DNA from 2 places in the Desulfonatronospira thiodismutans ASO3-1 genome. Region 1 is predicted to be linked to the other one. Evidence: riboswitches for the same ligand, from Rfam matches in the RefSeq annotation. Region 1 holds a riboswitch; the other holds the start of a gene.
The links. Region 1 has a riboswitch for cobalamin ahead of DTHIO_RS01430 (hypothetical protein). Riboswitches for the same ligand answer to the same signal wherever they lie in the genome.
Positions count from the first base shown of each region.

Region 2: linked by a shared signal. The riboswitch ahead of DTHIO_RS15200 (FecCD family ABC transporter permease) and the one ahead of DTHIO_RS01430 (hypothetical protein) in region 1 are both predicted to bind cobalamin.

Region 1 covers NZ_ACJN02000001.1:298,428-301,940, forward strand. The annotation lists gene DTHIO_RS01425 (glycine/sarcosine N-methyltransferase) at 470-1,276, opposite strand; gene DTHIO_RS01430 (hypothetical protein) at 1,287-1,934, opposite strand; cobalamin riboswitch at 2,083-2,380, opposite strand; gene DTHIO_RS19375 (sirohydrochlorin cobaltochelatase) at 2,469-3,513, opposite strand, start outside.
Region 2 covers NZ_ACJN02000003.1:715,159-742,924, reverse strand. The annotation lists gene carB (carbamoyl-phosphate synthase large subunit) at 1-2,627, opposite strand, end outside; gene DTHIO_RS15280 (hypothetical protein) at 2,634-2,936, opposite strand; gene DTHIO_RS15275 (NAD+ synthase) at 3,107-4,759, shown strand; gene DTHIO_RS15270 (hypothetical protein) at 5,158-5,676, opposite strand; gene DTHIO_RS15265 (hypothetical protein) at 5,683-5,901, opposite strand; gene DTHIO_RS15260 (TIGR04283 family arsenosugar biosynthesis glycosyltransferase) at 6,044-6,733, opposite strand; gene DTHIO_RS15255 (thymidylate synthase) at 6,866-7,540, shown strand; gene DTHIO_RS15245 (hypothetical protein) at 7,798-8,202, shown strand; gene DTHIO_RS15240 (cobyric acid synthase) at 8,242-10,827, opposite strand; gene cobT (nicotinate-nucleotide--dimethylbenzimidazole phosphoribosyltransferase) at 10,831-11,895, opposite strand; gene cobU (bifunctional adenosylcobinamide kinase/adenosylcobinamide-phosphate guanylyltransferase) at 11,922-12,437, opposite strand; gene cbiR (cobamide remodeling phosphodiesterase CbiR) at 12,434-13,210, opposite strand; gene cobS (adenosylcobinamide-GDP ribazoletransferase) at 13,248-13,991, opposite strand; gene cobI (precorrin-2 C(20)-methyltransferase) at 13,988-14,710, opposite strand; gene DTHIO_RS15210 (ABC transporter substrate-binding protein) at 14,736-15,737, opposite strand; gene DTHIO_RS15205 (ABC transporter ATP-binding protein) at 16,442-17,203, opposite strand; gene DTHIO_RS15200 (FecCD family ABC transporter permease) at 17,219-18,244, opposite strand; cobalamin riboswitch at 18,689-18,917, opposite strand; gene DTHIO_RS15195 (cobalamin B12-binding domain-containing protein) at 19,447-20,124, shown strand; gene DTHIO_RS15190 (hybrid sensor histidine kinase/response regulator) at 20,168-21,808, shown strand; gene DTHIO_RS15185 (GGDEF domain-containing response regulator) at 21,852-23,510, shown strand; gene DTHIO_RS15180 (RT0821/Lpp0805 family surface protein) at 23,563-24,021, opposite strand; gene DTHIO_RS15175 (TIGR03960 family B12-binding radical SAM protein) at 24,171-26,708, opposite strand; gene purN (phosphoribosylglycinamide formyltransferase) at 26,740-27,420, opposite strand; gene DTHIO_RS15165 (Uma2 family endonuclease) at 27,437-27,766, opposite strand, start outside.

The DNA.
Region 1 (3,513 bases):
ACATTCAGAATGCATGCAGCACAACCACCTGAAATCATGACCTTTTTTCTTCAACTATTAACAATTAACCGATAACTTTTAACTCTCAAGTTTCTTAGTTCTTTGTTAAAACCAAGAACCAAGAACGGCGGCGATGCCGCAGAACGAGGAACACCTTCCAATCCCCTGGTACTGGATATTACGCAAAAAGCTGGAGTACAAAAGGTAATGCATTTATCCTAATTTAATACTCCGGAGAGAAATATGAAAGGCGGTCAATGACAATGATGGTCCAGGTTAAAAATTAGCCGGCATTTTTCTGAGACATCGGGCCAGGCCCTGGCCGGAAAACATGGACAGACAACTCCACAACCATTGAAAACCGGTTTCCATCCATAATGGTTACCCTTGATGGACAAGACAGTCTTGCAGTGCCTGCAAAAAAATTTGCAGGCACTTTTTTAAGCAGACTAACGCAGGCTCAAGACTGTCAGCTCTGGTCAGGTATGCCTTTATCCGCTACATGGATATAAAAATCAGGTTCCTCGCCTCTGAAGGTTTCCTGAAAATCCCCGTAAGTGGTCACTGACCCAAAGCCGGTCTCGTAGAGAAGTTTCTGCATGTAAGCCTTGCGCAGGGGAAACATGTTCAGATGAAACACAGAAGCGTCTGGAAAGGTATACTCAAACTGGACCAGATCGTCCTTCACCTGCACCGGTTCTGCAGATACGTTCTCGCCGCAGTAATAATATTTGTGTTTGGAGGAATAACCTTCATCCAGGATACGGTCATAGTTTCTCTGGTCCACTATAAGCACCCCGTCCGGCTTGAGTTTGCTGTAGAATTCGGACAGCACCCTGCGCCGGTCGTGTTCATCAAAAAGGTGGGTAAAGGAATTGCCCAGGCAGATAAGGGCGTCGTATTCGCCCTGCACATCAAAGCTGAGTCGTCTCCAGTCCGTATGCACCGTGCTCAGGATATATCCTTTGTCCCGGGCGTTTTCAAAGGCCTGCACCAGCATGTTGGCGCTTCCGTCCACGCTGACCACCCTGTAGCCCTGTTCAAGAAACCTCACCGAATGAAAGCCGGTGCCGGCGGCCACGTCCATAATGCTCTGCACATTCCTCTGTCTGAAAATATCATAAAAAAAAGACCCCTCGCTTTTGGCTCTCTTCTCCCAGTCTATGAGCTCATCCCACTTGTTTACAAAGCAGTCTTCGTAGTCGTGAAGGTATTGATCAGTCAGCAAGCAACCCTTGCTCTGCAATATTTCTTTTTGTTCCTTGTCTGCGTACATAATACACCTCCTATTGAATGGTTCTGGAAATTTCCGAGATCATGTTCTGTGCCCGCCATCCAGAGACAGAAACACTGTTTAAGAGATCAATAAATGAAATCTTCTGGCCGTTACTGCGCACATTGATGGCCTGCATTGCTCCTGGAGAAAGCTCCATGAGCTTTATATTGAACATTTTATGACCATGATATACTTCATTGAACAAAAGACTGTTGTCAATAAGCGATCTTTTAATGGGCAGGCGTATATCCTGAATATTAAGCTGTCCCAGGTGACTGCCCCTGTCTTCAAAGACCATGATGCCATCGTTGATTGCCGCCTTTTCAATGACAACATGTTCATCGCCTCCATCGTCAAGCACTGCATGCCGGGTAAAATTTTGAAACAATCCAAAATCCAGTGTTTTTACCTGCCTGTCATTGATATAAGCATAAACATCCGGCTTATCATTGCAGTACATATAGCACTCTTCTAAGCAATCCACATGCTCTCCCGCGGGCAGAAGACTTCTGACATCCCCGGGTGAATCAAAAAGCCGGTATACATTGATATTGTACTCCCGGCAGAACTGCAGCACAGCTTCCGCACCCGTCCTGGTCATACGCATACTGCGGCTTTTCATGCACACCCCGTGCATTTCCAGGTGGATAGTATCCATTTTTTCCTCCTTGAACGGTTTGGAGGACAGCCGGCGCTTCTGTCCGTTTTCTTGCAAAAAAAATCCCCGGATCGAAATACACTTCGATCCGGGGATGTCCCGTTTTCATCCTCGAATAGGCTCGGCCGCCACCCTGCGCCGAAGGGGCGGTCCAATAAGGTCTCAGGCAGGTCTTCTGACTTGCGGATCGTCCTACTTGCCCAGCACTCACTTCAGGTACTAATTGTTGCCAGTTAAACCGGTTGGCTCCTTGCAGTACAACCTGATTATAAGCAACAAACAGAAATGAAGTGAGTGCTGGGCTTGCCGCGCCTTCCCCTGTTTCTGTCCAGAGTGGCTTAATGCGGCTTTCGTCCCCGCTCACAGCCGCGGGCCGGTTCCCGATTTACACGGGATTCCCTTTTCATTTCCCCTGACTGGGGAAAACCTGAGACGACTGTCCTTAATTATTATTTACTCAAGTAAAAAAAGACGTTCTTGTCAAGTTGCAAAATTAGCCCCTGCAAAAAAATCATGCAGACGCTTCATGTACTGTTAATGCAATTGCTCAACGGCCTTTTTCAGTTGATCCAGCCAGATGTTGACAAAATCATCGTACTCTCCAGTGCCTTTTAAAACTACTTCTGTCTCAATGCCGGCATCCTGCAACCTTTGCTTCCAGGGATCACCGTGGTGATGGTCATGATCGTGGTCATGGCCGTGGTCATGAGAATGGTTATGTTCGTGATCATGATTGTGTTCGTGTCCATGATCGTGGGAATGGTCATGGCCGGAATTGTCCTTGCCGGCCACATCCCTGATGGTATGCGCTCCCACTACGGACATGAATGGCACAAGATAGGCCTTATCAATGCCCTTGGCTTTAACTTCTTCTTTTACATCTTCAAAAGAAGGTGACCCGCCAAGACAGCCGAGAGTGGCCATGAACACGTTTTCATCCTTTCTTTGCAGCTTGTAGGCCAGGGCCTGGTAAAAGGCATTGCTGGGATGATAAGACCCGTGTCCCACCCAGATGACCGCCTCGTCCGCTTTTCTATCTGCTGGAAGATTGTCCAGCATGCTGTCCCGGACCCTTTCCATTACATCCGGTGAACCCAAAAGAGGCGAACTGAGGCTCACCTGCTTCAGGTTGCTCTGCATATCCTGAAAGGCACCCACAACCGACCTGAGTTCATGAAACTCCACACCTCCGATTGTATGCAGGGACATAACCGCTACGTGCGTAAAGCCTTCATCCTCCATTCTGGCCAGGGCCATGGCCGGGGAATCAAAATGCTTGTCCTTTTTGGCCAGAGAATGCCTGACCATCCTGGAAGTGTAAGCCCAGCGTACAGGCACCTCTGGGAAGGCTTCTTTGGTCATTTTCTCAATATTGTCCAAAGCAGGCTGAGCCTGGGGATAACTGGAACCGAAAGCAGCAAGCAGAATACCTTTTTTCATATCTTTGTCCTCGTCATGATGATGGTGTTCATGCCCATGGTCGTGATCGTGATCATGGTCATGATCGTGTCCGTGACTGTGCGCATGACAGCCCTGAATCATCATGAACATGGGCAATAAAAGCAATGTCAGCGAAAGC
Region 2 (27,766 bases), on a different contig from region 1:
TCCCCGAGCATGACTCTGGTGGCCAGTTTGGCCAGGGGCACGCTGGTGGCCTTGCTGACAAAGGGCACGGTCCGGGATGCCCTGGGGTTGACCTCCAGGATGTACACCCGGCCTTCCTTGATGGCGAACTGGATGTTTATAAGACCCACCACGCTCAGTTCCCGGGCCAGGCTGATGGTTTCGGCCTCGATTTCCCGCAGGAGATCCTGTTCTATGGTGTGCGGCGGTATAACGCAGGCAGAGTCTCCGGAATGTACTCCAGCCTCTTCAATATGCTCCATTATGCCGGCCACATACGTGTCCTGTCCGTCGCTCAGGGCGTCCACGTCCACCTCGATGGCTCCTTCCAGGAACTTGTCCAGGAGAATGGGGTGTTCCGGGGCCACCACGACATGATTCTTGAAGTAGGTGATGAGATGTTCTTCGTCGTAGACTATTTCCATGGCCCGTCCACCCAGTACATATGAAGGCCGGACCACAACCGGATAGCCTATGTCCGCGGCAATGATCCGGGCCTCTTCTATGGATCTGGCGGTGCCGTTGGCCGGCTGCATGAGTCCAAGCTTGGCTATGAGGGCCTGAAAGCGTTCACGATCCTCGGCCCGGTCTATGCTGTCCGGGGAGGTTCCAATTATGGGGACCCCCGCCTGCAGCAGAGGTACAGCCAGGTTCAAAGGAGTCTGCCCGCCGAACTGAACTATGACACCTTCAGGTTTTTCAAATTCGATGATGTTCATGACATCTTCAAAGGTCAAAGGCTCGAAATACAGGAAATCCGAAGTGTCGTAGTCTGTACTCACGGTTTCCGGGTTGGAGTTGACCATGATGGAGCCAAGCCCCATTTCTTTGAGGGAATAAGCCGCATGCACGCAGCAGTAGTCGAACTCTATACCCTGGCCTATTCGGTTGGGTCCTCCGCCCAGGATCATGATCTTGCGGGTATTTTTGGGAAATACCTCACGTCCCTTTTCGTAGGTGGAATAAAAGTATGGGGTGTAAGCCTCGAATTCGCCGGCACAGGTGTCCACCAGGTAGTAGGTGGGCTCAATGCCCAGTTCGCAGCGCAGGGTGCGAACGAAAATCTCATCTTTCTTCCAGAGCCGGGCCAGGTGCCTGTCGCCGAAACCCAGTGTCTTGGCCTCAGTCAATACGGGCTTGAGGTACGGGTTGTCCAGGGAAAGACTTTGTTCCAGGCTGAAATTGCGCAGTTTTTTCTCCATCTGCACCAGTTCCTGGATCTGTCGCAGAAACCATGGGTCTATGCTGGTAAGATCATAAAGTTCCTGGATATCCATGTCGGCCATGAAAGCCTCGTAAAGGGCAAAAAGGCGCAGGGAATGGGGAAAACGCAGTCTGGAGCGGATGCCTTCCAGGTCGGGTTCTCCAGAGGGCAGGTCAGTGGTCAGACCTATATGGCCTGTTTCCAGAGAGCGCAGGCCCTTTTGCAGGGCTTCCTTGCAGGTGCGCCCTATGGCCATGGTTTCTCCCACGCTTTTCATGGAGGTGCCGAGCATGTCCTGGCTGCCGGGAAATTTTTCAAAGGTGAACCTGGGAATCTTGACCACGCAGTAATCTATTGTGGGCTCGAAGGAAGCCATGGTTTCCCGGGTGATGTCGTTGGGGATTTCGTCCAGGGTATAGCCCACGGCCAGCTTGGCCGCAATCTTGGCAATGGGAAAGCCTGTGGCCTTTGAGGCCAGGGCCGAAGACCTGGACACCCTGGGGTTCATTTCAATGACCACCAGGTCTCCGTCGTCCGGATTCACCGCGAACTGGACATTGGACCCTCCGGTTTCAACGCCTATTTCGCGCATTATATCCAGGGAGGCGTTGCGCATGACCTGGTATTCCCTGTCGGTGAGGGTCTGGGACGGGGCTACGGTAATGGAGTCCCCGGTATGCACACCCATGGGATCCAGGTTTTCAATGGAACAGATTATAACGCAATTGTCGTTCTTGTCCCGCATGACCTCCAGTTCGAACTCTTTCCAGCCCAGGACAGATTCTTCAAGCATGATCTCATGGGTCATGCTGCAGGACAGGCCGTAGGCAGCCTTTTCCTCCAGGTCCTCCAGGTTGTAGGCGATGCCGCCCCCGGTTCCACCCAGGGTATAGGCAGGGCGGATGATGATGGGAAAGGCAATGGTACTGGTCCACTGCCTGGCCTCGTCCATGTTGCGGGCTATGCCGCTTTTGGGGACTTTGAGGCCTATGTTTTCCATGGCCCTGCGGAACTGCTCCCTGCTTTCAGCTTTCTGGATGACCGGCAGGGAAGCCCCGATGAGTTCTACGCCGTATTTTTCCAGTACTCCGTTTTCGGACAGGGCCACTGCAGTATTAAGCCCGGTCTGTCCTCCCAGGGTGGGTAAAAGGGCATCGGGTTTTTCCCTGGCGATGATGCGGGCCACTGTATCGGGTTCTATGGGTTCGATATAGGTCTGGTCGGCCAGATCCGGGTCGGTCATGATAGTGGCCGGATTGGAGTTGACCAGGACCACCTGGTAGCCTTCTTCCTTGAGGGCCTTGAGGGCCTGTGTCCCGGAGTAGTCGAACTCGCAGGCCTGTCCGATGATGATGGGTCCGGAACCAATGAGCATGATTTTTTTGATGTCGGTTCTTTTGGGCATGGGTGATTACTTGTAGGTTATGGGTTTGATCCTGAGTATGATTTTCTGCCCTTTCCTGGAAATGAATCCTTCTTCCTCCAGAATGTCAATGCTTTCAAGGCATTCGGATAGCTCAAGGTCAGCCATGGCGGGCAAAAGATTCTGATATTCATCAAGTTTGTTCCAGGAATCCAGGTAGTAAAGGTTGGCCATAACGTATTTTTCGCGCCTGGACAGATGCGTGCCGGAAAAAAGCTTTTCCCGCATTTCGTCGGGCAGTTTAAGCAGAGGGGATATCTTTTCCCGGTCAAAAAAGTCTTTGATGCTCATGGCCACCTGATGCTATCGGCCTGTTTAATGAAGATGTGATATTTACTTGCAAATATGCTGCAGGTCAACAATAATCGAACCGCCTGTACGGCAGACAGAATCTGTGACCACAAGGCTGTTCAGCATACCGTAAACAGGATTGTCTGGAAATAACAGGGAGAAAACAGGGAATGAAAATCGGGCTTTTGCAGCTGAATCCCGTTGTCTGCGATTTTGAGGGCAATGCCCGGGGGATTGTCCAGGCCTGCATGGAAGCCTCCGGACAGGGCGCTGACATTTGCGTGACCCCGGAACTGGCAGTTATCGGATATCCGGCCCGGGACCTTCTATTAAGAGAGGATATCCTGGAGAAGTGTATGCAGAGCGTACGCTTTATTGCCCGGGAGACTTCAGGTGTGGGCCCTTTGCTTCTGGGGAGTCCATGGTGTTTTCCAGGCCGGACCGGAGAGGTCTACAATTCGGCCTGCCTGTTGGATAAAGGCCGGGTGATCAAGGTCTTCAGCAAGGTGCTTCTGCCTGAATACGACGTCTTTGATGAAAAGCGCTATTTTTGCGCTGCCGAGGCTCCCGGTGTTTTTGAGTACAAGGGAAAAGTAGTGGGGGTAAGCATCTGCGAAGACGCCTGGAATGACGAGGATTTCTGGGACAGGCCCAGGGGCGGGGTGAATCCCATGCAGGAACTGGCCCGGCAGGGGGCCGATATTATCATAAACATGTCCGCCTCTCCCTTCGGTCTTGGCAAGCACGGGATCAGGCAGGCCATGATGGGTTCCCTGGCGGTCAAGCACAGGGTTTTTTTCATATTCTGCAACCAGGTGGGGGGATTTGATGACCTGGTTTTTCCGGGAAGAAGCATGGTGTTCGGCCCGGATGGTAGCATCATGGGCAGAGGCAGGGAATTTGAAAGGGACGTATTTGTTTTTGATACCAGTAACCCCGCAAAAAGCGACAGCCATGAGCATGACCTTGACGTTCCGGCAGAGGCCTGGCGGGCACTGGTGCTGGGCACACGGGATTACGTGCGCAAAAGCGGGTTCAGCAGGGTGCTCCTGGGTCTTTCAGGAGGCATGGACTCGGCATTGACCGCGGCTGTGGCAGCATCTGCCCTGGGACCGGAGAATGTCACGGGAGTGCTCATGCCTTCACCGCATTCCAGTCCGGGCAGTATAGACGACTCCATGAAACTGGCTGAAAGCCTGGGTATAAAGACTGTTACACTGCCCATCTCTTCCCTGATGCAGGGGTTTGACCAGGCCCTGGAAGATGTTTTTTCCGGAATGCACCCTGACGTAACAGAAGAGAACATCCAGTCCAGGATCAGGGGCAACCTGCTTATGGCCATGTCCAACAAATGGGGGGACATGCTTTTAAATACCGGCAACAAGTCTGAACTGGCTGTGGGCTATTGTACCATATATGGTGACATGGCCGGCAGTCTGGCTGTTCTGGCTGATGTGCCCAAGACCCTGGTTTATGACATTGCCAGATGGCTGAGCACTAAGGGAGGGCCCATTATTCCTGAAGCCATAATCAATAAGCCGCCATCCGCAGAACTGCGCCCGGGCCAGAAAGACCGGGACAGTCTGCCTGAATACGACATACTGGATGAAATTCTTCGCCTTTATGTTGAAAAGGGGGCTTCAATGCAAGAGATCTGTACCCGGGGATTCGAGGCGGATGTGGTGCAAAAGGTCCTGGATATGGTGAACAGGTCTGAATTCAAGCGCTACCAGGCTCCACCCGGGATCAAGATAACCGACGTGGCTTTCGGGCCCGGCCGGCGCATGCCTCTGGCCTCCAGGTGTTTAATAAAGGGCTGGTAACTATTTACAGGGTCCGGGGACTTTGCAAGCAGGACGTAAAAACTTCACCCTGTTAAACCCTGCGAAGCAGGACCGCTATGCGGTGTTTAACAGGGCGAGCTCCAAGGAAGCGTAAATCAAAACCTATACATGAATTTTTAAGCTGGAATAACTTCTATATCATGCTTCAAATCAAGTTCGGTGTTTTACGGTTTTGATTAACGCTTCCTACGTCGTTCAGATCCCGCACTTACTTTCTGGCAAATCTTGTTTTGAAAGTTGGGCAGACTTAAGAAAGTAAGTGCGGGACCCAGCTTGCAAAGCCCCCGGACCCTGGATAGCTGCGGTGGGCATAGATTTACCAGTTTTATCAGTTGGTGAATAGTTACAAGGGCTGAAGCTTAAACCTCTACTCTAAATTAACCTGCTCCCTTGCCGTACTTCATAGGCTGCATCCAGGCAGCCTTTTGTTCCAGTTCCCATTCTGCCTTTCCGGCCTGTTCCATGAGCATCCTTAGAACCTGGTGAGCTTTGGCCCTGGAAAGCTTGATGCCGGTTATGGGAGTTTTATCCTCTGCAATCAGGCCGAGTATCAGGTGTTCATCCTGGGTTTCCACCTGGGCTTCCACTGCCAGGTATTTCTTGACTGCAGCCTTTTCCTGAGAAGCCTCGCTGCTGGATTGCTCTGATCTGCCCTGGGTGACGGCCGCGATGTGCTCCATCTGAAGGACTTCGTCAGGATCAGGGGATCTCTCGGCTGCGGGATGCGTTGAAGAAAGTTCGCTGCTCATTTTGTCCAGGAGCCTGGAAAGCAGCCTGCGCGTAATCATGGCTTCGCGGTCTTCTCCGGTTTGCAGGTGTCCGGTGAGGATCAGCCTGTCCTCCCTGGGGTCGTAGCCTATGGACAGCCTCTGGGCCTTGGGATAGGTGGTGGACATAAGCCTTTACTGCTGCTCCTGTTCCTGTTTCTGGGCTTTTAACTTTTCGTCCAGTTCCCTGAGGCTGCCGGCCAGGCCGTTTAAGAAACTGCTGGCCTGGGAGGCGGGAATGATCAGGGTGCCGGCCTGGATCTGCTCGTTGTCTGTTCCCTGCTGGGTAAGCTTTATGCGCAGGTTGCCGCTGGAAAGGGTGACTTTACTGATTCCATCTGCAAAAATGTGCATATCGGTCCTCTTCTTTAAGGGTGGATTATAATTCTGTCAGTTGAATGATGCAACACTGTGGTTATAAGAATGTATTACAAGGAAGAAGACGTCAAGCTTTGACTTTTTGAAAATCAGGTGGTTTTTTATCGGAAGTAGAAAACTACCTGTACATCCTGCATAATTTCTGCGGTGAAACTCCCAGGTGGTAGAGTATGCGTATCAGCCAGTTCCTGAGGGTACCCCGGGCAACTCCTTCACATTTCCATCTCCTGGCCGAGGTCATGGCTTTGTCCGGCAGGATTATGATTTTTTCCCCCATTTTTTTCAGCCTGGTCATCAGTTCTAAGTCCTCCATGATGGGTATATCTCTGAACCCGCCGCTTTCAGAAAATTTTTCTTTTGTGATGAATATAGCCTGATCTCCGTATGGAACGCGGGTTGCTGCTGAACGCAGGTTGGCTGCAGCTTCAACGAGCTTTAAGGACCATCTGGAAGAGTCAATACCCAGGGAAAATGCTCCGCCGGCCAGGTCCTGGTCCCTGAGCGCAGTCTGGATAAGGTCCGGAGCACTCTCCGGCAGGGTGGTGTCAGCGTGAAGAAAAAGCAGAATTTTGCCCCGGGCCTTTGCTGCCCCGGCATTCATCTGATTTCCCCGTCCACTGCCCGAGGCAGACCCGGATACTCCAGGGACATGCAGGGCAGACAGCGTTGTCCGGACGGGATCGCCGTCAATAATTATAATTTCGTGCCTCTCAGCGGGGAAGATTTCTGTCAGCCGCTGGACAAAGTCATTAATGATCTGTTCTTCCCGGTATACAGGAATTATCACGGAAATATCAGGTTTGTTCACAGCTTTTCCAGGTAAAGTTTCCAATGGGTTGTCCTGTCTGCCACTCAGGAGCATTTGATTTTTGGGCCATAACATGACATGGTCCCGGGCTGTAACTAACTGATAAAAAATTATTCCCGGGGCTGCTTATTTATGGTTCAACACATCAGTATTACCGCCACAGACATTCCGGACGCCTGGTTTCAGGCTCTTTATGCCATTATTGATCATGGCTGCAAATATACCATCCAGCACGGATCCATGGTGGGCGAAGAAAGGCAGGAGTTCGACTATGTCAGCGTGCTCATTGAAAATCCATACATGGAGCCGTGGGACCGGATGCTGCCCCAGGTGCCGCCTCATCTGGGGATTCCAAATCCAGTGGAGAATGGTTACGTGGAACAGTACATGCCTTATCTCATGTCCCCCCACAAGGAACCCGGAGAGGATTATACCTACGGGGAGCGTATATACCAGCAGGTACTGTACTGGATTGGAAAATTCAACCAGACCTGGGCCACCAACCAGGCAATACTGCAGGTGGGCCGGCCGGAAGATCACCTTCTAAACGATCCTCCATGCCTGCGCCACATTGATATGCGCATTCGTGACGGTCGGTTGATTTTTTATCCATATTTCCGGTCCTGGGATCTGTGGGGAGGTTTCCCGGCAAACCTGGCCGGGATTGCCGTGCTTCAGAAATATATGGCGGACAGTATTGAAGGTGTAAGCCCAGGTCCTATTCTTGCTTCATCCAAAGGCCTGCATATTTACGGCTACGCCGAGGAACTGGCCAGAATCAGGACCTGCAGAAAAGATGCCCCTTGAGCCTCATAACTGCTTTTCTGGTTTGCAGGCCTTTTTCAGGATTAAATATGCACCTTCCGGGCGCTTTTAAAAAGAGAGTGACGGAAAAAGTCAAGATTGCTCCTGCTTCTTGCTTTTTTCCACTGCCTGCATTAAAGAATAAATAAATATGGCTGGAAAATAATTCTGCAACGACATTTAGACAATGGGTGACTTGTAAAATCAGGGACAGGCCCTCCGGCACTTATTTGTGTTCCTTATTCTTCAGGACGGTTGTTATGTCTTCAGCACCATTCAGCAAAGAACAGATAGATTTTTTGAAAGAGCATATGGCCCAGTGGCTGGCCGAGCAAAGTCTTGGCAAGCCGCCGCAGGTGTATGAAATAGAACTGCGCGAGCGCATGGTCCGGGTGGAGGAAGAGCTTAAGCACCAGCGGGACATGATTCAGCACATCATTGATCAGATGGACAAACGTTTTGATCAGGTGGACAAACGTTTCGAACAGATGGACAAACGTTTCGAACAGATGGAAAGACGTTTCGAACAGATGGAAAGACGTTTCGAACAGATGGATCAGCGCTTTGAAGTCATGACCAAAAGAATAGATCGCTTGATTATCTGGTTTTTCAGCACCACAGTGGCTGTAGGCGGAATTGTCGTGGGTCTGATCAAATTTCTTTAGCTGGCTTCTTCGAAATGAGACACTCCCGCAGCTGACTTCTTATTCCTTTAGCCCCATCCATTTATAGATAAGTTCCAGGTCCAGGCTTGAGCGGACCTGCTCAGCCAGGCGGTCCAGGGCCTGGTCCGGGTTGTAGATGCACATGACCTGGTTCTTGGGCTCCATTCCCCTGCGGCTGCGCAATTGGTCGATGACCCAGCGGCGGAATTCGTCGGCATCGAAAATTCCGTGCAAGTAAGTACCCCATACCAGCCCGCTTTCAGAGAGAACCCCCTCATTTTTCCCGTCAGGAAGCCGCAAGAGCGGCCGGCCCCCGAGACGGCTGACTCCATGATGGATTTCATAGCCCAGGACATTGAGTCCGGACTGTATATGGGTGGCCTCCACCCGGGTCAGGGTTTTCTGGTGGGCCATTTCCGTATAAATATCCAGAAGGGCGGCGGCCTGCACTTTCTGTCCCGGGGATTCCAGCTCAAAGGGGTCGCTTATTTCATTACCAAGCATCTGCAGCCCTCCGCAGATGCCGATTATTTCCACCTTCTGCTCAGAGCCAAGTCTGGAAATGGCAGCCTTGAGCCCGGTTTGGTCCAGCCAGGCCAGGTCCTGGAATACGTTTTTGCTGCCGGGAATAATAACTGCATCCAGTCCCTGCAGGTCATTAGGGGAACGGACTGTTTCCAGGCTTACGTCCGGTTCCAGGCGCAGGGCGTCAAAATCGGTGAAATTGCTTATGTGGGGCAGATCCGCTACGCCCACCCGGACACAGTCTTCTGCGTGGCCATTCTGGTCCTTAATGCCCTCCTTCCAGCCCACTGAATCCTCGTCCGGCAGATCCAGGTTCTGCATGTAGGGCACCACTCCCACCACCGGCCTGCCGGTGTGCTGCAGGGTCAGTTCAAAGGCGTTTCCCAGCAGGGAGGCATCCCCCCGGAACTTGTTGACCACAAAGCCTCGGATGAGTTTTCGCTCCCACTCGGCCAGGACCTCCATGGTCCCGGCAAAGGAAGCGAACACCCCGCCGCGGTCGATGTCCCCCACGATGAGGACCGGAGAGCGGGCGTATTCGGCCATGGCCATGTTGACTATGTCGTGGCTCTTGAGATTGATTTCAGCTGGACTGCCGGCCCCTTCCAGGACCAGGACGTCGAATTCCCGGCCCAGGCTGTCATAGGCTTGCCTGGCGGCCTGGAATGCCTTGGGCTTGTAATCCACGTAACCTGTTGCACCCATGTTGCCCACTGCCTGACCGTTGATTATCACCTGGCACCCGGTCTGGCTGCTGGGCTTTAGAAGCACCGGGTTCATGCGCACGTCCGGCTCCAACCGGGCGGCCTGGGCCTGGACCACCTGGGCCCGGCCCATTTCACCGCCCTGGCTGGTGACAAAGGAATTAAGAGACATGTTCTGGGATTTAAAGGGCGCAGGCCGGTATCCATCCTGGAGCAGTATGCGGCACATGGCAGCGGCCAGGATGCTTTTGCCGGCATTGGAGCTGGTGCCCTGAAACATGATGGCCGGCGGTTTTGACTGGGCCGGCCTGGGTGGTTTTGCAGTGAGAACGCTGTGCATGGCCCGCACTAGCATCTGGTTTTCACGGGAAGAGCGCACCGCCACCCGCACGTGCCTGTGGTCCAGACCGTGAAAATTGGAGCAGTCCCGTACAGCCAGGCCGTGCTTTTCAAGGAGTAGGACTGTGAGTTCTGAAGCTTCGGGCAGGCGCTCATCCAGCCCCAGGAGCAGAAAGTTGGCCTGTCCGGGGTAGATCTTTATGCCTGGAATCTCACCCAGGCTTTGAGACAGGCTGTTGCGCTTCCGGGCGACGTACTCTCTGGTTTTAAGCACAAACTCATGGTCCTGCAGGGCCTGCACCCCGGCGGCCTGGGCCAGGACGTTCACCGACCAGAAGGGCTGGATGCCGGATACGGCCCGGACCACCTCCGGGTCTGCCAGGGCCAGGCCCAGGCGCAGACCGGGCAGGGCGAACATCTTGGTCATGGACAAAAGGACCGTGACATTGACGGGACGGTTTTGCACCAGGCTGTCAAAATCAGGCACAAAGTCGCCGAAGGCCTCATCCACTACAAAAAGGCTGTCCGGAAAGTCCGCGGCCAGCCTGCGTATCCCGGCTGCATCCACGTCTAAGCCGGTGGGGTTGTTGGGACGGCAGATAAAGACCAGATCCCGGCCCTGCAGATGGGGTGCAAGCTCAGCCGGATCCAGGGCGAAATCCAGGGCCTGGTCCAGATTGACTCGATGCACCTTAAGTCCTGCAGCAAGGCAGGCCCGGGCGTAATCAGCGTAGGTGGGGGCGGGTATCACGGCCCGCTTAAAATTCATGGCCAGCGGAAGCAGAGAAATAATCTCGGCTGTACCATTGCCTGCCAGGACTTCTTGCGGCCGGGTATTGTAGCGCCGGCAGGCGGCCTGGACCAGGTCGCAGGCCCCGGGGTCGGGGTAATGGGCCGCCTTTTCCAGGGTTGTGCTTATCAGCGGGCGCAGCCATTCCGGAAATCCCAGCGGATTGATGCTGGCGGAAAAGTCCACAATTGCATCAGGGCTAAGCCCGGACTTGCGGGCCAGGGCAGAGATGTCCCCGCCGTGGGGCTGCTGGGGGGAGGTGCTCATGTCTTAGCCTTCATGGGCATTTTCAATGCCTACTTCTTCAAAGGTTTTAATATCCGCCAGGATTCTGGTACAGGCATCCAGGATGTGCATGGCCAGGGCTGCACCTGTGCCTTCGCCCAGGCGCATCTCCAGATCCAGCAGGGGGGTCAGGCCTAAGTGCCTGAGCATGTACTCGTGTCCTGTTTCTCGGGAGCGGTGCCCGGCAAAGATATACTGCCCGGCTGCAGGGCATAGTTCGCAGGCTATCAGGGCCCCGGCGGTGGAGATGAGTCCGTCGCAGACCACCGGAATCTGTCTTGCTGCCGCGCCTATGACCAGTCCGGCCAGTCCCCCGATCTCCAGTCCGCCTACCCTGGCCAGAACACCCATGGGGTCGGCAGGGTCCGGGCGGTTAAGATCCAGAGCCCTTTTTATGACCCTGGCCTTGAGGTCAAGCCCCTGCTCGTCCAGTCCCGTGCCCGGTCCTACCAGTTCTTTGAGGGGCAGCCCGGAATAAACCGCTATAATGGCGGAAGAGGCAGTGGTATTGCCTATGCCCATGTCCCCGGTGCCCAGAAGATCCAGGCCCGGGCTATCAGCCAGTTGGTTTGCAATGCCAATACCGGCCTCGACGGATGCAGCTGCCTCCTCCCGGGTCATGGCCGGGCCTGTGGCCATGTTGGCAGTGCCTTTGCGGATTTTTTTGTGCAGGATATCAAGTCCTGGATCAAAATCGTGGCTTACTCCCAGGTCGGCCACCCTGACCCTGGCCCCGGCGTGGGCAGCCAGGACATTTATGGATGCCCCGCCCTGGACGAAATTGTAGACCATCTGGGCCGTGACTTCGCTTGGAAAGAGGCTGACCCCTTCTTCAACCACCCCGTGATCACCGGCACAGGTGACTATTGTTTTCCGGTCAAGCTTTACATCCAGCCGGCCGCAGATGGAGGCCAGACGGGCCGCTGCCGGTTCCAGCCGGCCCAGACTTCCCCGCGGCCTGGCCTGGTTCGCCAGACGCTTCAGGGCAGCTGATTTTATTTCCTGGTCCGGCTGGGTTATGTGCTGGATGGATTGCTCCAGTAGAGTCATTGGCTGTTCCTTTGGTTTGCAGGTGGTTATTTCAATCTGAGAGGCATCCCGCTGACTACAAAATAGGCCTCATGGGCCAGGGATGCGGTCCGCTGGTTGATGCGGCCCATCATGTCCCGGTACCTGCGCGAAAGTGAGTCACCGGGGACCAGGCCCATGCCCAGTTCGTTACTGACCACGAATACATGGCAGGGCGGGGCTGCAAGCAGGGCAAAGAAATTTTCCAGTTGCGGGCAGGTGTCTTCCTGCACAAGCTCCTGGTGCATGAGATTGCCCAGCCATACGGTGAGGCAGTCCAGGACTGCGGCCTGGGTGTCCCCGGGGAGTCTGGACAGGGCTTGTGCCGGGTCCAGGGGTTCTTCAACAGTAAAAAAGGACTGTCCGCGTTCCTGCTGGTGTCTCTGGATTCTCTGGTGCATTTCTTCATCCAGGGCCTCGGCCGTGGCTATAAACGCTTTTCGCTCAAAGGTCTGCATCAGCTGCAGGGCAAAGGAGCTTTTGCCGCTTCTGCATCCGCCGCAGATATACGTCACCCGGTTCACTGCCTGGCCTCCTGTATGGCCTTTAGAGAGCCCTGAAAATGTTTGCTGGAGAAGATTTCCAGGGTGACCACCAAGGGCCGTGTCTTGCTGTCAAAGCTCGATAAAAGCCAGGCCAGCAGGTCTCTGTCCATGTGCTGCAGCCCTGTGTGGTCCCGGCCCTCACTGTTGAGGGCATGCAGGTGAATTATCCGGACATGGTCCAGCCATCTGTCCAGGCATGCCGGCAGGTCTTCTCCCCGGACCTGGAGGTGGCCCAGGTCCATGCACAGGGAAAAGCCCATCTCCAGCACCCAGGGCCAGATGAGTTCATGGTCGTAATCTAAGTTTTCAATGCATAACAGCCCGGGTTCAACTTCCCGGGAAAGTTCTTCCAGACTTTTGCGGCACTGCTCCTGCCAGGCGGGCAGGAAGTCTTCGTCCCGGGGAGGATCGTTCAGGTGCACCACCCAGCCCACTGGGTCCACTGGCTGCATGAGCCCGACAATGCGTTTCCAGGTTTCTGTACAGGTGCGGCGTAAGGCTTCATCCCGGGCTCCGGGATACAGGTCCAGGGGCAGGTGCACGGTGTAGCTCAGGCCGGAGTCCTTAGCCAGAGACTGCATCAGGCGTACCTGGGATGCATCCGGGATGCTGGACTGTTCTCCGGACTCAAAAAGTATCAGTTCCACATCATCCACCTTGTCCTGAAGATAATACAGGTTGGGCAGGATGTGGTCCGGGATGATGTAGGATGTAGTCCCCAGCCGCCATGTGGAATTGGATTTTAAAGTCAATGAGTAACTCCTTATGTTCCGGATATACGCAGGATTATCAAACCACTATGGCGCAGATGGCGCACAGAGCGGCTGTTTCCACAACCTCTGTGGCTGCTCCCACTGTATCTCCGGTGATGCCGCCTATTTTTTTCAAACACCACAGGCTGAAAAGATATGCTGCCACAGCACCCAGGATCAGGGCGGCCACGCCGGCACCTCCTGCCAGCAGGGATGCGATGCCTGCAATACCAAGGGTCCAGTATATGTCGGACCTGCGGCGACTGTTTATAAAGATGGAAGCCAGTCCGCCGGTGGAGCGGGCGTAGGGCAGCAGAGCCATACTGCACACCTGGGCCGCGCGTCCCAGTACCGGGGCCAGGACCAGGGCCTTCCAGGCGGCCACCGGGGGCATGGAGGTCAGAGCGGCCCACTTTAGACCCAGAACAGCAAAAAGGCCTACAACGCCCATGGTCCCCACATGGCTGTCGCGCATGATGTCCAGGATTTTCTCCCTGGACCTGGCACTGAAAAAACCGTCAGCTGTATCAGCCACTCCGTCCAGGTGCAGAAAACCGCTCAGGCCGGACAAAACCAAAACCCCCACTAATGAGGCGGCCATGGGCGGCAGTCCCAGGAGCAGGGTCAGAGTGTATGCCAGCCCGGCACCCACACCGATGACCAGTCCGGCCACAGGAAACCAGGGCATGGCCCTCCCTAGGGCCGTCTGCGGTATCTGGCCGCCGACAGGTATTATGGTCAAAAACTGCAGCGCGGCCAGAAACGGCTGCAAAAACCTCATTCTTCCTGCCCCGGCTTGGATATAATCAGGGTCCAGTACTTAGGTTCCTGGCTGCAGAGCTCTTTTACATCCTGAAATACTTCCTGGTCCGGGAAGCCACAGCGAACCACGCCCACCGCCGTCTTCATCCGCCCGCTTTCATCCAAGGCCTCGCAGATATCCGTAATATTTTTGTAGGCCTTGAGAAAGACCACGTTGTCCACCCTGGAGGACATCTCCCGGAGCTTGTCTCCGCCCTGGACCCCTGAAAGCAGGAGCAGGCTTTCCTCGCCCTCCACCAGGGTGGTGTTGGTGGCGGCTGCTGCAGCCTGAAAGGATGTGATGCCGGGGACGGTTTCGATGCGGATTTCCGGGGCGTTGGATTGCAGGCACTGCATGAGGTAGCCGAAAGTGGAATAGGTCAGGGGATCTCCCAGGGTGAGAAAGGCAGCGTCCTTGCCCTGGTTCAGCTCAGCCAGGATGGTGTCAACGTGCTCAGACCAGGCCTTAGAGGCCACTTCCTTGTCCATGGTCATGGGAAAGGGCAGCCTGTGAATCAGGGTATCCTTTGGAAGATATTCCCTGGCGATGTTTACGGCCAGGCTGTGGTTGTTTTTGCTGGAAGAGGCGCAGAAGACCACGTCTACTTTTTTGAGAATGTTGATTGACTTGAGGGGTATCAGTTCCGGGTCGCCCGGCCCCACTCCTATGCCGTAGAGTTTTCCTTGTCTGTTGTTCATTGGTTTTCCTTTGGGAGTCAAGCTATCAGGAGTCTTCAGATTCACTGCCTTGCATTTTGCGGTAGTTGTCGAGTTTTTCCCGGGTGTCTTCGTGGAATATATCCGGGTAAAGGTGTTCCCCCACCACGTATATCCCCTGCAGAAGGCGCATGGTGGGCCTGGAGACCAGGACTTCGTCAATAGCGTAAACCCGGTTCTGCTGTACTGCCTTAAGCAGGTGCAAACCGGGGCGTTTTTTAATGTTTTCAGGGCTGGCCTGGTTCATGGGGCCCTGCTGGGAAAGATAAACCTGGACTTTATCCGCCCTGGACAAAAGTTTTTCCTGCCCGAAATCGGCAATGTTGGTGCCGCGCACCTGACGTGCATCTAATGCAGCGTTTTCGCCTCCTGCTGCTTCCAGTACAAGCATGGGCATGGAATCCGGGGAGAAGGTCTTGAGTTGTTCATGTATGGATTCAAAGAACACGCCTTTTTTATCCTCCACATGAGCGGTCAGGCTCCGGGCGTATTCCAGTCCGGCCTTGAAGTTCTCCTGCATCTGCAGGGCCTGCTCCTCTTTTCCGGTAAGAATGCCAAGTATCTTCCAGTACTTGAACATTTCATCTTTGCTGCCGGGCTGCAGGGAAACTATGGTAATTCCGGAGCGCTCCAGGGTATCCATGAGCCGGGGATAGGCCCAGTCAATCATGGGTCTCACCAGCACCAGGTCCGGCCTGTGGGCCAGGATTTTTTCCGGGCCTTCCTGGTAGGAAAAAGACGGTCTTTCCAGGGCCTGGGGAGGGTAACACTCGTTCATGCCCACTCCGATAACTTCCTGGTTCAGGCCCAGAGAAAAAAGGTTTTCCGTATGAGCCCCATAAAGGGAGATGATGCGCTCAAAGGGCTCATCCACCTGGATGGTTCTGCCCCCCTGATCCTGGATGGTTTGCTGATCCAGGATTTTCATTTCCGAGGCCAGGGCCTGGCAACCAGAGTAGATTAGGGCCAGAAAAACGCAGAATATGGTAAAGGTGGTTTTAATCTTCATGTTTAGTATTTGAGAGATAAAAATTATCAGTTAATAGTTAAAGAAAAAAGCTTTTGATTTCAGGTGGTTATGTTTTAAATGTAATTAGACAGCTGGGATTAAAAAACTATAACTATTCCAGCGTGTTGCGCTAGAACTTTTGACTGTCCGTTATTGTTTATGGTTGAAGAACAACAGCTTGAATTAACTACCTTAGGCAACTACCTGAAAATAACGTAATAGTTTCAGGGTGGGGAGTTCTGGGCATCATGCGGAAAATTAAGAGGTCGCCGCCCACCCAGGTTTATAATTCTATTTTCCGGGAGTTGCCTAAGCTTCCACCACACAAATAAATCCAGGGCACGGTGTAGCTCCCCTGCTTAGCCTGAAAAGAAGCCGGTTAAGGAAGGGAGCTAAATATCGAACCACCCCCAACCCCTCCTTAGCCAAGGAGGGGAGCAGATCGAGGCGTGGCAACACTCTGTCGCATGCATCTGTATAAATACTCCTACTGGAGCTTGATTATGGCAACTACCTGAAAATAACGTAACAGTTTCAGGGTGGGGAGTTCTGGGCAACATGCGGGAAATTAAAAGGTCGCCGCCCACCCAGGTTAATAATTCTATTTTCCGGGAGTTGCCTTACCCCAATTAACAATTAACAATTAACAATTAACAGATAACAGATAACAATTAACAGATAACTAAGATGCGCGCACAGAGATGTTAAACCTTGAACACCACCTGGGTGGACTGTGCATAATCGTCGAAATAGACCTTGGCCCGGACGTCAAAGACGCGCTCCAGGTTTTGCGGGGTGAGCACTTCTGTAGTCGGGCCGTGCAGCAGGATTCGTCCCTGCTTGAAAAAGATAATATGGCTGCAGAAGGCTGCAGCCAGGTTGATGTCCTGAAATACGGAAAAGACCGTGGTCCGGGCCTGCTGGTTTTTTTGCCGCACTAAGGACAGAAGGTGCAGGCCGTGCTTGATATCTAAGCTGGCCGTGGCTTCATCCAGAATGAGCACCGGCGTATCCTGAACCAGGGCCCTGGCGAAAACCACCCGCTGGCGCTCACCACCGCTCAGCTCAGTAACCATCCTGTCCTGAAATTTTTCCAGGCCGGTCTTCTGCATAACCTCCCGGACGATATCCAGGTCCCGGCTGCCAGGAGATGCAAAACGCGGCAGAAAAGGATATCTGCCCATGAGCAGCACCTCCAGGACCTGGAAGGGAAAGTTCAGGCGGTAGTCCTGGGGAACTAAGGCCATTTCCTTGGAGATCTGTTTCCTGGAGTATGATCCCAGGGGGTGGCCGTTATACTCTACCATGCCCTGCTGCGGCACCCTGTGCCGGATGAGCAGGTCCAGCCAGGTGGACTTGCCACTGCCGTTGGGACCCAGGATGCCGTATATTCTGCCCGGAGGCAGGTCAATGTTTATATCTTCCAGGATGCTGGTTTCTCCCAGGGCGAAATGTACATCTTTCATGGAAAAGGCCATACTCTACACCCTGAACTGCATCTGGCGTTTGCGGAAGATATAGCAGAAAAAAGGCCCGCCAATGAGGGCTGTAAGCACCCCAATGGGCACTTCCGCCGGAAGCATGGTCCTGGTCAAAGTGTCCGCGGCCAGAAGAAGCACCGCCCCGCACAAAAGGCTCACCGGCAAAAGGCTTCTGTGCTCAGGTCCGGTTAGAGAGCGCATCATGTGCGGTACCAGTAGGCCTACAAATCCGATTATCCCGGAGATGGATACGCAGACCGCAGCCACCAGGGAAGCGGTTATCAGGAGGATAATCCTGAGCTTAGTGGTGTCCACGCCGAGAGACGCCGCGGCCCGGCTGCCCAGGCAGATGAGATTTATATCCCTGGAATAAAACATGAAGACCATGAATCCCAGAAACACCATGGACGAAGTCAGGATAAGCTCCGGCCAGGTGCTGGAGGCAAAGCTGCCCATGAGCCAGAATATTATCACCGAGACCCTTTCCTGGGCCAGGTACTTGAACAGGCTTATGCCGGCGGAAAGAATGGCGCTGACTATCACTCCGGACAAAATAAGATTGTTGGAAGACAATCCACCGGCCGTGGCCGAAAGGTAGACCACAAAGAGAAGGGTCAGGCATCCGGCGATAAAGGCGAACAGGGGCAGGGTGTAAAGCCCAAGGAACTGCAGGTTGAAAAGCAGCACCAGGGAGGCCCCGAAAGCCGCTCCGGATGATACCCCCAAAGTATACGGGTCGGCCAGGGGGTTCAGCAGAAGACCCTGGAATATGACTCCGGCCAGGGCCAGGCCCGCGCCAACAATGGCTGCGGTGAGTACTCTGGGCAGCCTGACCTCGAAAATCACGGTGTAAACCAGCGGGTCTGCCTGGAGCAAAAGCTCCTGCTGCCCGGTGATCTTGTAAAAGAGCATCTGGAAAGTGGTGGACAGAGGTACCTGGACGTAGCCCATGCTTACCGAGGCGATGATCATGCCCAGAAGCATGAATGCCAGGGTAACGAGGAGTATGGATGTCCTTATGCGCATAAAATATAAAAGATAACGTAACTATTCACCAAGGTCCGGAGACTTTGCAAACAGGACGTAAAGACTTCACCCTGTTAAACCCTGCGAAGCAGGACCGCTATGCGGTGTTTAACAGGGCGAGTTCCAAGGAAGCGTAAATCAAAACCTACACACAGCTTTGATAACCGGGATGTTTCCTATAACATATTTGAAGCCAAGTTCGGTGTGTTACGGTTTTGATTAACTCTTCCTACGTCGTTCAGACAGTTTACGCCCAGCTTGCAAAGCCCCCGGACCCTTGCTCTTTGCCCACATGTGGTGAATAATTACAAGATAACCAGCCTTCTTTTCTCTGTTCAGTCTTCTGAAACAAAAAAAACCCCGGGCCGATTGCTGTCGACCCGGGGATGTCCCATTTTCATCCGCGGCATCATGATCTTTTTTTGCCGATTGTCCGGCCCGGCAATTCTTCAAGAGGTTCAGGCAGGTCTTCTGACTTCCGGATCTTTCTACTTGCCGCGCCTTCCCGCCCCGCACTTACTTTTTTCTTCAAGGAAAAAACACCCATAGAAAAGTAAGTGCGGGGCAGTGGCCTGAATGCGGCTTTGGTCCCCGGTTACAGCGGTGGGTCCGTCCCTGACTTGCACAGGGTTCCCTGTTAGGCGCAAAGCGCACCCGAACCTTCTTCTCCGTCAGGTGAGCGTGCATCAGCAGCTGGAAGCTGCCTTTGCCGGTACCTGCTTCAAGTGATTTATCCTGATATCTTGAACTGCAGGTGAAGTCAAGAAAAGGAATCTGCTGAGAAAACGTCACTCAAACCTCTGGTTTTATTTTAAAAAATATTCACAGTCATTTACTGGAGATTTATCTGTCCAGAATTAATCAGCAAACTGACGCCGTGCCGGTCTGCAGGACAGGTAACAGAGGACAGGGTATCGTAAGATAAAAGGATTATGTCTTTCCACTTGATATCTCGGGTTTTTTTTCAGTCCGTATGTATTCCGGTCTGTTCAGCGGATTGCTTTTACTGGCTTTTTTTGACATTATTTATATAATCGCCATGAAGCAAAGGCGCAGGGAAAATCTCTGCTGTCTTGTCCGGGGCAGGCGGGGAGTCGAGTGTCAATATAACTGAACTGAATTTTGTAGTTGCTTGTAAACAGGCCGGTCCCGGCCGGAGACGATGTAGAACCGATAAATATATCAAAACTGTGGATGAGTCCATGAACAAGCAAGCCTCCTGTATCAGCAAAGAGAATCCTTACTGTGAACTTGCCCAGTCCTATCTGGACTGCATACGCGGGTCCAGTCGCAATGAAGCTGTCCGCCTGATCCTGGACGCAGTGAACCGGGGAGTGGATATCCAGGATATATACATGTATGTTTTTCAGCCGGTTCAGTATGAAATGGGCCGGTTGTGGCTTGCCAACCAGATAAGCATTGCCCAGGAGCATTACTGCACCGCTGTAACCCAGCTCATCATGTCTCATTTGTACCCCAGGATCATGACTTTTGAAAAAAACGGACTGTCCATGGTGGCCTGCTGTGTGGGCGGGGAGCTGCACGAACTGGGCATCCGCATGGTCACGGATCTTCTGGAGATGAAGGGCTGGGATACTTATTACCTGGGGGCCAACATGCCCGAAAAAGAAGTGGTCAGGTCTGTTAAGGATCAGAATGTCCATCTTCTGGCTGTATCAGCCACACTGACTTCCAACAGGCCGAGGGTGGAGGCCATTATAAAGGAAGTAAGGCAGACTCCGGGACTGGAAGGCGTGAAAATTATGGTGGGAGGCCATGCATTCCTGCAGGAGCCCGGAGGATGGGAGAAAATCGGAGCAGACGGAAGCGCAATGGATGCTGTGCAGGCTGTTGAACTGGCCTTCAGTCTGTGCTCCTGAACCAGCCAGATGTAGATCAGGATTTGAATCAGGATGATAAGCTATGCAGAACTCACTTAACTGCCTGGCCATAGTCTGTGAAGCCTCGGGCAGAATACGGGAAGTCCTGTACAACGGCCTCAAGGACATGGAAAACGCTGCAGGTGACTTGTTTTTTCATGATATCCTTCATCAGGATTCCATGCAGAAGGCTGAAAATTTCTGGAAGCAGCTGGACGAACAGGGACTGGCCTTAAACTGGGAGCTCAACGTGCAGGTCAATGGTGAGATCTGTACCTTAGACTTTACCGGGGTCAGGGTGCAGGATAACATGGTCATCACGGCCGGAGACAGCAGGGACATTCTAAACGATCTTTACCAGGAGCTGTTGAAGGTCAATAACGAGCAGACCAATCTTATCCGGGAGGCTTACAAGAAGTATTCCACCCAGGCCAGAGAGCAGCAGTTCATGGAAGAGGGAAACACCGTTCTTCAGGAAATGACCAGCCTGAACAATGAACTGACAAATGCCCAGCGCGAGCTTGCCCGGCAAATCGTGCGCCTGGAAAAACTCAATTCTCAGAAAAATTTTTTCCTGGGCATGGCTGCTCACGACCTGCGAAATCCTCTGGGGTCCATAAAACTTTACGCAGAACTGCTCCAGGAAGACATGAAGCACCAGTTGAGCGAGACCGGTGCCGGCATGCTGGATAAGATTCAAAGCCTGAGCAGGTTCATGCTGGGGATGGTGGAAGACCTTCTGGACGTGACCAAGATCGACAGCGGTCAGATAAATCTGCAGCTGGAAAATGTCCGCCCCGGCCGGGTAGTGCAGGACGCCCTTGATCCTCTGCGGATGCTGGCAAGGGAAAAGGATATTTCTCTTAATTGTCATGTTCTGGAGGATCTGCCCCAAGTCAACCTGGACGTGGCCAAGTTTACCCAGATGGTGACCAACCTTTTGACCAATGCCATAAAGTACTCCCCTTCAGGCAGTACCGTGGATGTCAGGCTGTATACCAGAGACGGCTACCTGGTGCTGGATGTGTCCGACTACGGACAGGGTATACCCGGTGAAGAAATGGACAGGCTCTTTGCAGAATATCAGACCACCAGTTCCAGGCCTACCCAGGGAGAGGGGAGCGTGGGCCTTGGTCTGGCCATCGCCAGAAGACTTGTGGAAGCGCATGACGGCACAATAGAAGTGCAGAGCAGTCAGGGGGCAGGAACTACATTCACCATAACTCTGCCCATGCACCTCAAGTCCGGGCATGATGCCCTGCACAAAGAAAAGAAGACCATCGAGCAGAAACCACTGAATTTTTCCGGCAGGATCCTGGTGGCGGAAGATGAGCCCATGAACCAGACCATACTGGCCAGATACCTGGATAAGATGGGTGTGGAATACAAACTTGTGGACAATGGGCAAAAGGTGCTTCAGGCCCTGCAGGAAGACAGCTTTGACCTGATTCTACTGGACATTGTCATGCCTGAAATGAGCGGCGTGGAAGTACTGCAGAGGCTTCGCACCATTGAGAAGGAACAGGGCAGGGAAAAGCTGCCGGTGGTGGTCATGAGTGCCCTGGATCATGAGGAACAGGAAAATTTTCTGCAGGCGGGGGCGGATGATCTGCTGCCCAAGCCTTTTAATTTCCAGCGGTTACAGCGGGTTCTCGGGTCAATTTTAAGCCCTGAAGCTGGTTAGGTTTTTTGGGGGGCACTCCTGATGCAGGAGGAAAAAAGTTAATATGAACGCCAATGCAAAAGAGATCATGGTTGTAGAGGATGATCCCGTGACCATGATGCAGACCTCCAGAGTGCTGCAGGAGGCCGGATACAACGTCTTGAAGGCCCCCACCGGAGAAAAGGCCATGGAAATGGTCTATAACAGAAGGCCTGCCCTGGTTTTGCTGGATGTGATGCTGCCGGACATGGGAGGCCTGGAGATATGCAGAAAAATCAAATCAGACTCCCGGCTGCAGGGAACTTATGTGATAATGTTTTCCGGTGTTCAGACCGAATCCGATGACAGGGCCCAGGGACTGGAGTCCGGAGCTGACGGATACCTGGTGAAGCCGGTCAGGACAAGGGAGCTTCTGGCTCAGATCGAGGCCATGCTGCGCATAAGGTATGCCGAGATGAGGCTGGATGAAGACAGAAGGTGGTATGAAATGGTCCTGAACAGCATCCGGGAGCTGGTTCTGTGCATGGACCATGAACTGACCATACTCTGGGCCAATCAGGCGGCGGCGGACAGTCTCGACATGAGGGCCGAAGAACTCATCGGCCGCAAATGCTACCATCTGTGGAACGAAAATGATAAGCCCTGCCGCAAGTGTCCGGTCACCAGGTCTCTGGAAAGCAAGAGCCCGGATCATTCCATCGTGGATACTCCGGACGGCAGGATATGGGAAGTGCGGGCTTATCCGGTTAAGGACGAGCATGACAGGATGCTGAGCATAGTTGAGGTTGCCCAGGACATAACCGATATGCAGAAAAGCCGGCAGGCACTGGAGAGAAGCGAAAAGCTGCTCAAGGAAGTAACCGCAAATATGCCCGGAGCCGTGATTCAGTACCAGGTCCAGGAAGAAAAAGGGCTTTTGCCTCTGTTTGTGAGCCGGGGAGTAACTGAGCTTCTGGGGGTCACCCCGGAAGATATCCTGCAGGATCCGGTCAGGCTGTGGGACAATGTTCACCCGGATGACTCAGAGCAGGTGAGCTCAAGCATGGGCGACAGTCTGAACAGAAATGAACCATTTCATGGCGAGTTCCGGGTGCTGGACCGGGACAACTCCTATAAGTGGCTGCGCATAAGTACCGTTCCCTACAGCGATGTCCGGGAGAAAATGTGGTACGCCATGATTTCGGATATTACCCTGTTGAAGAAGGCCCAGGAAGAGATGGCGTACAGGGCCATGCATGACTATCTTACGGAACTGCCCAACCGGGAGCTTCTGCTGGACCGGCTGGAGAGGGCTTTTGCCATGGCTTCGCGCTACGGGCACAAAGTGGGGGTTGTCTTTTTTGATCTCAACTCATTCAAGCCGGTCAATGATCTTTACGGTCATATGGCCGGGGACAAGCTTCTTTACCAGGTGGGACAGCGCCTGCAGAAGTGTGTACGCAAAAGCGATACAGTGGCCCGTTATGGAGGGGATGAGTTTGTAGCAGTTCTTGGAAGTATCAGCAGCAGTCAGGATGTCCTGCGGGTGGCCCGGAAAATATCAAGCGAGATGAGCAGGCCTTTTGTGCTGGAGGGGATGGAGATTCACCAGGATTTCAGTATGGGGATCAGTATATATCCCGATGATGCCGCTGACCCTCAGGAACTGCTGCGCCTGGCGGACCAAAGCATGTACCGGGCCAAGAAAGATCCAAAATCATGTTATGCCTTCTGCAGCGGATGAGGATCCAGAACTGGCGGAACCTTATCCGCTGCATTCAAGCTATAGAGAGAAATCAGTTGATTATTTCCCAGGCCCCGTCGTCCCTGCGGCAGGCTGTGCCGTAGGCCTTCTCGGTTTCCCCTCCGATCTGCACTTCAGTGGTGTATTCCCGGCAGTACCGCCCGTCATCCCTCTGATAGGTCTCAGTGGGGGTCACGGCGTAAGCGGTCTGTGTATCGGGGTTGTGCCACTGGGAAGTGGTCCCTGTGGGCTTGGTCTCCAGGGTTTGGTTCATGTTACGCCGGTCCATCTCATCCATGCGGTCCATGTAGCTGCCCACATATCCTCCCAGGGCAGCGCCCAGAAGGGTTCCTCCGATGATGGCCGCGGTCTGACCGGTGCCCTTGCCGATCTGGGAGCCGATTACTCCCCCGCCGATTCCGCCCAGAGCCGCCCCGCCCACAGTATGTTTCTGGGTGGTGCAGCCCGCCAGCAGCATGGCTGCCAGGGTCAAGACAACAAGATAACGCATGATAATATCCTCCAGGGGTCTTAAAGTTGATAACAGGCCTCTTGTTTAAAAAAACAAGTATCGCTTTAAAGTTTATATTAGCTCATGCGGGTGTGAAAGGCAATGGGAATATGCGAATTGCCCTGTTCAAAAAGTTTATTGGCCCGGAATCAGTCCATAATCTGACGGGTCTTGGTGATGTGCATTTTTTCCCGGCCCAGGTCTGAAAAAATGCTTTGCAGGATAAAAAGTGGGCTTAAATAGTCCTTTTCCCAGGTAAAAACCACTTTCAGGCTGCTTTTCTCCCAGTGGGAATGTTTGTGGTATGAGCACAGGTCTTTTGTGGAGAGTCCTTTTTTGGTCTGTTTTTGAACCAGGAATTCAGGCGCGGACCTGTAATTTTCCCAGGTGGTCATTGCTTTTTGCAGGTCTTCCCCTGACAGGTCCAGTTCCACCTGGAATTCTTCCTGGATGGACTGGGGCTGCCTGCGGCCCTGGCTCAGGTGTTCTAAGGCAAAGGCGTGCATGCCCCGGGGCAGTTCATTGTTGAGGCTGTTCAGGAGGTGGCTGCTGTCTAAGTGTTTTCTCAGGTAAATATTGTACCATTCCTCCAGGCTGGACACCCCTACGGGCAGGGCCCGGCCGAAGGCTATTACCGGGGCGGGCCTGAAGCCAGTGGAAAAGCTGAGAGGCCAGCCCGCCCGGCGCATGGCCCTCTCCAGCAGAGACTGCAGCTCTAACTGGCTCAGGTAGATGCACAGCCCGGTCTTTTTATACCAGATGCGCAGGTGGGCGGTTTTGGGGCTTAAGTCTTTCTGTTCCAGGAGGTTAGAGTCAATATCTTCAGTATCATGTTCCTGATCCCGGAAATCCCGGTTCAAGACATTGGAAATGGATGGGGTCTGGCTTACTTTGCGCAGGCTGGAAGGCCTGGATTTTTTGTCGCAGACACCGCACATGCGGCAGGCGTGATAGCGACAGTCCTTGCTGGTCCGGGCCTGACGGCCCCTTCTGGCTTCGGTCAAAAGGTATCTTCGCTCCATGCCGCTTTGCAGGTGGTCCCAGGGCAGTGGTTCATCAGTGTCCCTGGCCCGCAGATAAGTATCCGGGGAGAGACCGCTTTTATCCATGATGTCCAGCCAGGGCTCAAGGCGAAAACAGTCGCTCCAGCTGGTAAATGTCTCACCCCGGGCGTAGGCCCCGGCCACCACCTGCGAGAGTTCGCGGCCTCCCCTGGAAAATATCCCTTCCAGAAGACTCATCTCCGGATCGTGCCACTTGAGGTTCAGAGTTCTGCTGGTCTTGAACAGGTCTTTTAAGCGGAAGATCTTTTCACGTATTTCAGACAGCCCAGCCTGGCGCTCCCATTGAAAAGGGGTGTGGGGCTTGGGCACAAACGGGGCCACCGAGGCGGTGACCTGGGGCTTTATCTTCCGGGAACGCCCGGTTTCCAGGACTTTCTGGCAGAGATCCCTTATGCCTTTTAAATCATCATCAGCCTCAGTGGGCAGCCCCACCATGAAGTAGAGCTTGACCCCTTTCCAGCCCAGGTCAAAGAGATGACCAGTGTGCTTGAGTAGCTGTTCTTCCGTGATGCCCTTGTTGATGACCTGGCGCAGGCGGCTGGTTCCGGCTTCCGGGGCCAGGGTGGCCTGGGTTCTGCGTATGCGCGACATGAGCTGCATAAGCCTTTCATTGACTGAACCTACCCGCAGGGAAGGCAGGGCCATGGCCACCTGTTGCTGCTGGCAGCGGGCAAAGCTCCTGGTGAAAAGTTCCTCCAGGGCGGAGAAGTCACCGCTGCTTAGAGACAGAAATGAAAGCTCTTCCAGGCCTGTGGCCAGAAGCCCCTGCTGGACATCCTCCAGGATGCGGGAGATGCTTCTTTCGCGCACCGGCCGGTATATGCTTCCGGCCTGGCAGAAGCGGCACCCCCGGGTGCAGCCCCGGGCGATTTCAATGCTCAATCGGTCGTGGATGACCTTGCCGTAGGGCACAATCTGCCGGGTGGGAAAGGGGACCTGGTTGAGATCAGTTACCAGGCTTTTAGTAACCTGCCTGTAATCCTCTCGCAGCGGGGTCAGGGGCAGCCCGGGACCTTTAAAGAATCCGGGCACGTACACCCCGGGGAGTTTTTTTAGGGTCTGCAGCAGGTCCTGCCTGGACATGCCCTGCTGCCGGGCAATTTTGACCTTCTGCAGTAGGTCCAGGATGACTTCTTCGCCGTCGCCCAGGACCATGAGGTCAAAATAGTCAGCCACTGGCTCGGCATTGAAGGTGGCTCCGCCACCGGCAATAACCAGGGGATGAGCCCCGCTTCGCTCGTGAGCCTTGAAAGGCAGTCCGGCCAGGTCCAGCATATACAGGATGTTGGTATAGCAGAGTTCGTGGGTCAGGCTGAAGGCCAGAATATCCAGTTCCCCCAGGGGGGTGTCGGATTCCAGGGTGCAAAGTGGGGTGTTCTGCTCCCGCATGATTCCGGCCGCTTCCAGGGACGGGGAGAAGACCCTTTCGGCGTAGTACTCATCCTGGTCATTGATACGGTGATAAAGTATCTTCTGGCCCAGGTAGGACATGCCCACCTCGTAAACATCGGGGAAGGCCAGGCCCATATGCACAGATGCACTGCGCCTGTTCTTGTGCACGCTGTTGACTTCCTGGCCAAGATAGTGACTGGGTCTGGGTAGAAAAGGGAGAAGTTCTTTCAATCTTATGCTTGGTGTTTGGGGTTTGATTAATCTAAAACCCGTCTTCCAGTCCGGGGCTGACCAGGGCGGGATAAGTATCCGCTTCCACTACGGCAGGCGAGGGGGCGTTGAGTACGTTTACGGTGCGGCCGTTTATCTCCAGGCGGTTCTGGGCCAGCCATTGTACGGCCTGGGGGAAGATCCTGTGCTCCAGGGCCAGGATGCGCGAGCCCAGGGATTTTTCATCGTCCCCGGCCAGGGCCGGAACCGCGGCCTGGATAATGATGGGACCGTGATCCATTTTTTCATCCACAAAATGGATGCTGCACCCGGAAAGCTTGACTGCGTATTCTGCAGCCTGCTTCTGGGCATGGACTCCGGGAAAGGCCGGCTGGATGCTGGGATGGATGTTTAATATGTTGCCGGGAAAGGCGTTTATCAAGACCGGGGTGATGATGCGCATGAATCCGGCCAGGATTACGCCGTCGGCTCCGCTGTCCTGGATCACCCGCACCAGGGCGGCGTCGAAGTCTTCCCTGGAAGGGTAGTCTTTGTGCTCAATAACCGTAGTGGACAGGCCGTGCCTTTCGGCCCGCTCCAGACCAGAGACTCCTGGTTTATTGCTTATGACCCGGGTAATGCGGGCATCCAGAACGTTTTGCTCTATGCGGTCAATGATGGCCTGCAGGTTGGACCCTGAACCGGATATGAGAACTGCTATTTTGTATGGCATATTGTATTCCAGGCTTTTATTGGTTTTCCGCTTCACGCAAGCGGCGCATTACGCGATCCCAGTCCACTGAAACCTCAGGTACGGCCATGCAGCGGGTGGTGTCCTTGAGTTCCATTACTTCCGGCTTGCCGTATGCATTGTCTTCCAGCCTGTAAACCATGACCAGTCCGTCAGTGGGGTGAACTATCCAGTATTCACTGACCCCGCTTTTTTCGTAGAGCTCGCGTTTGCGTATCTGGTCATGCCCGGCAGTGGACGGGGAGACGATTTCGATTATCCATTCCGGTGCTCCGCGGATGTTTTTTTCCCGGATTTTGTCCGGATCGCAGACGATGACCAGGTCGGG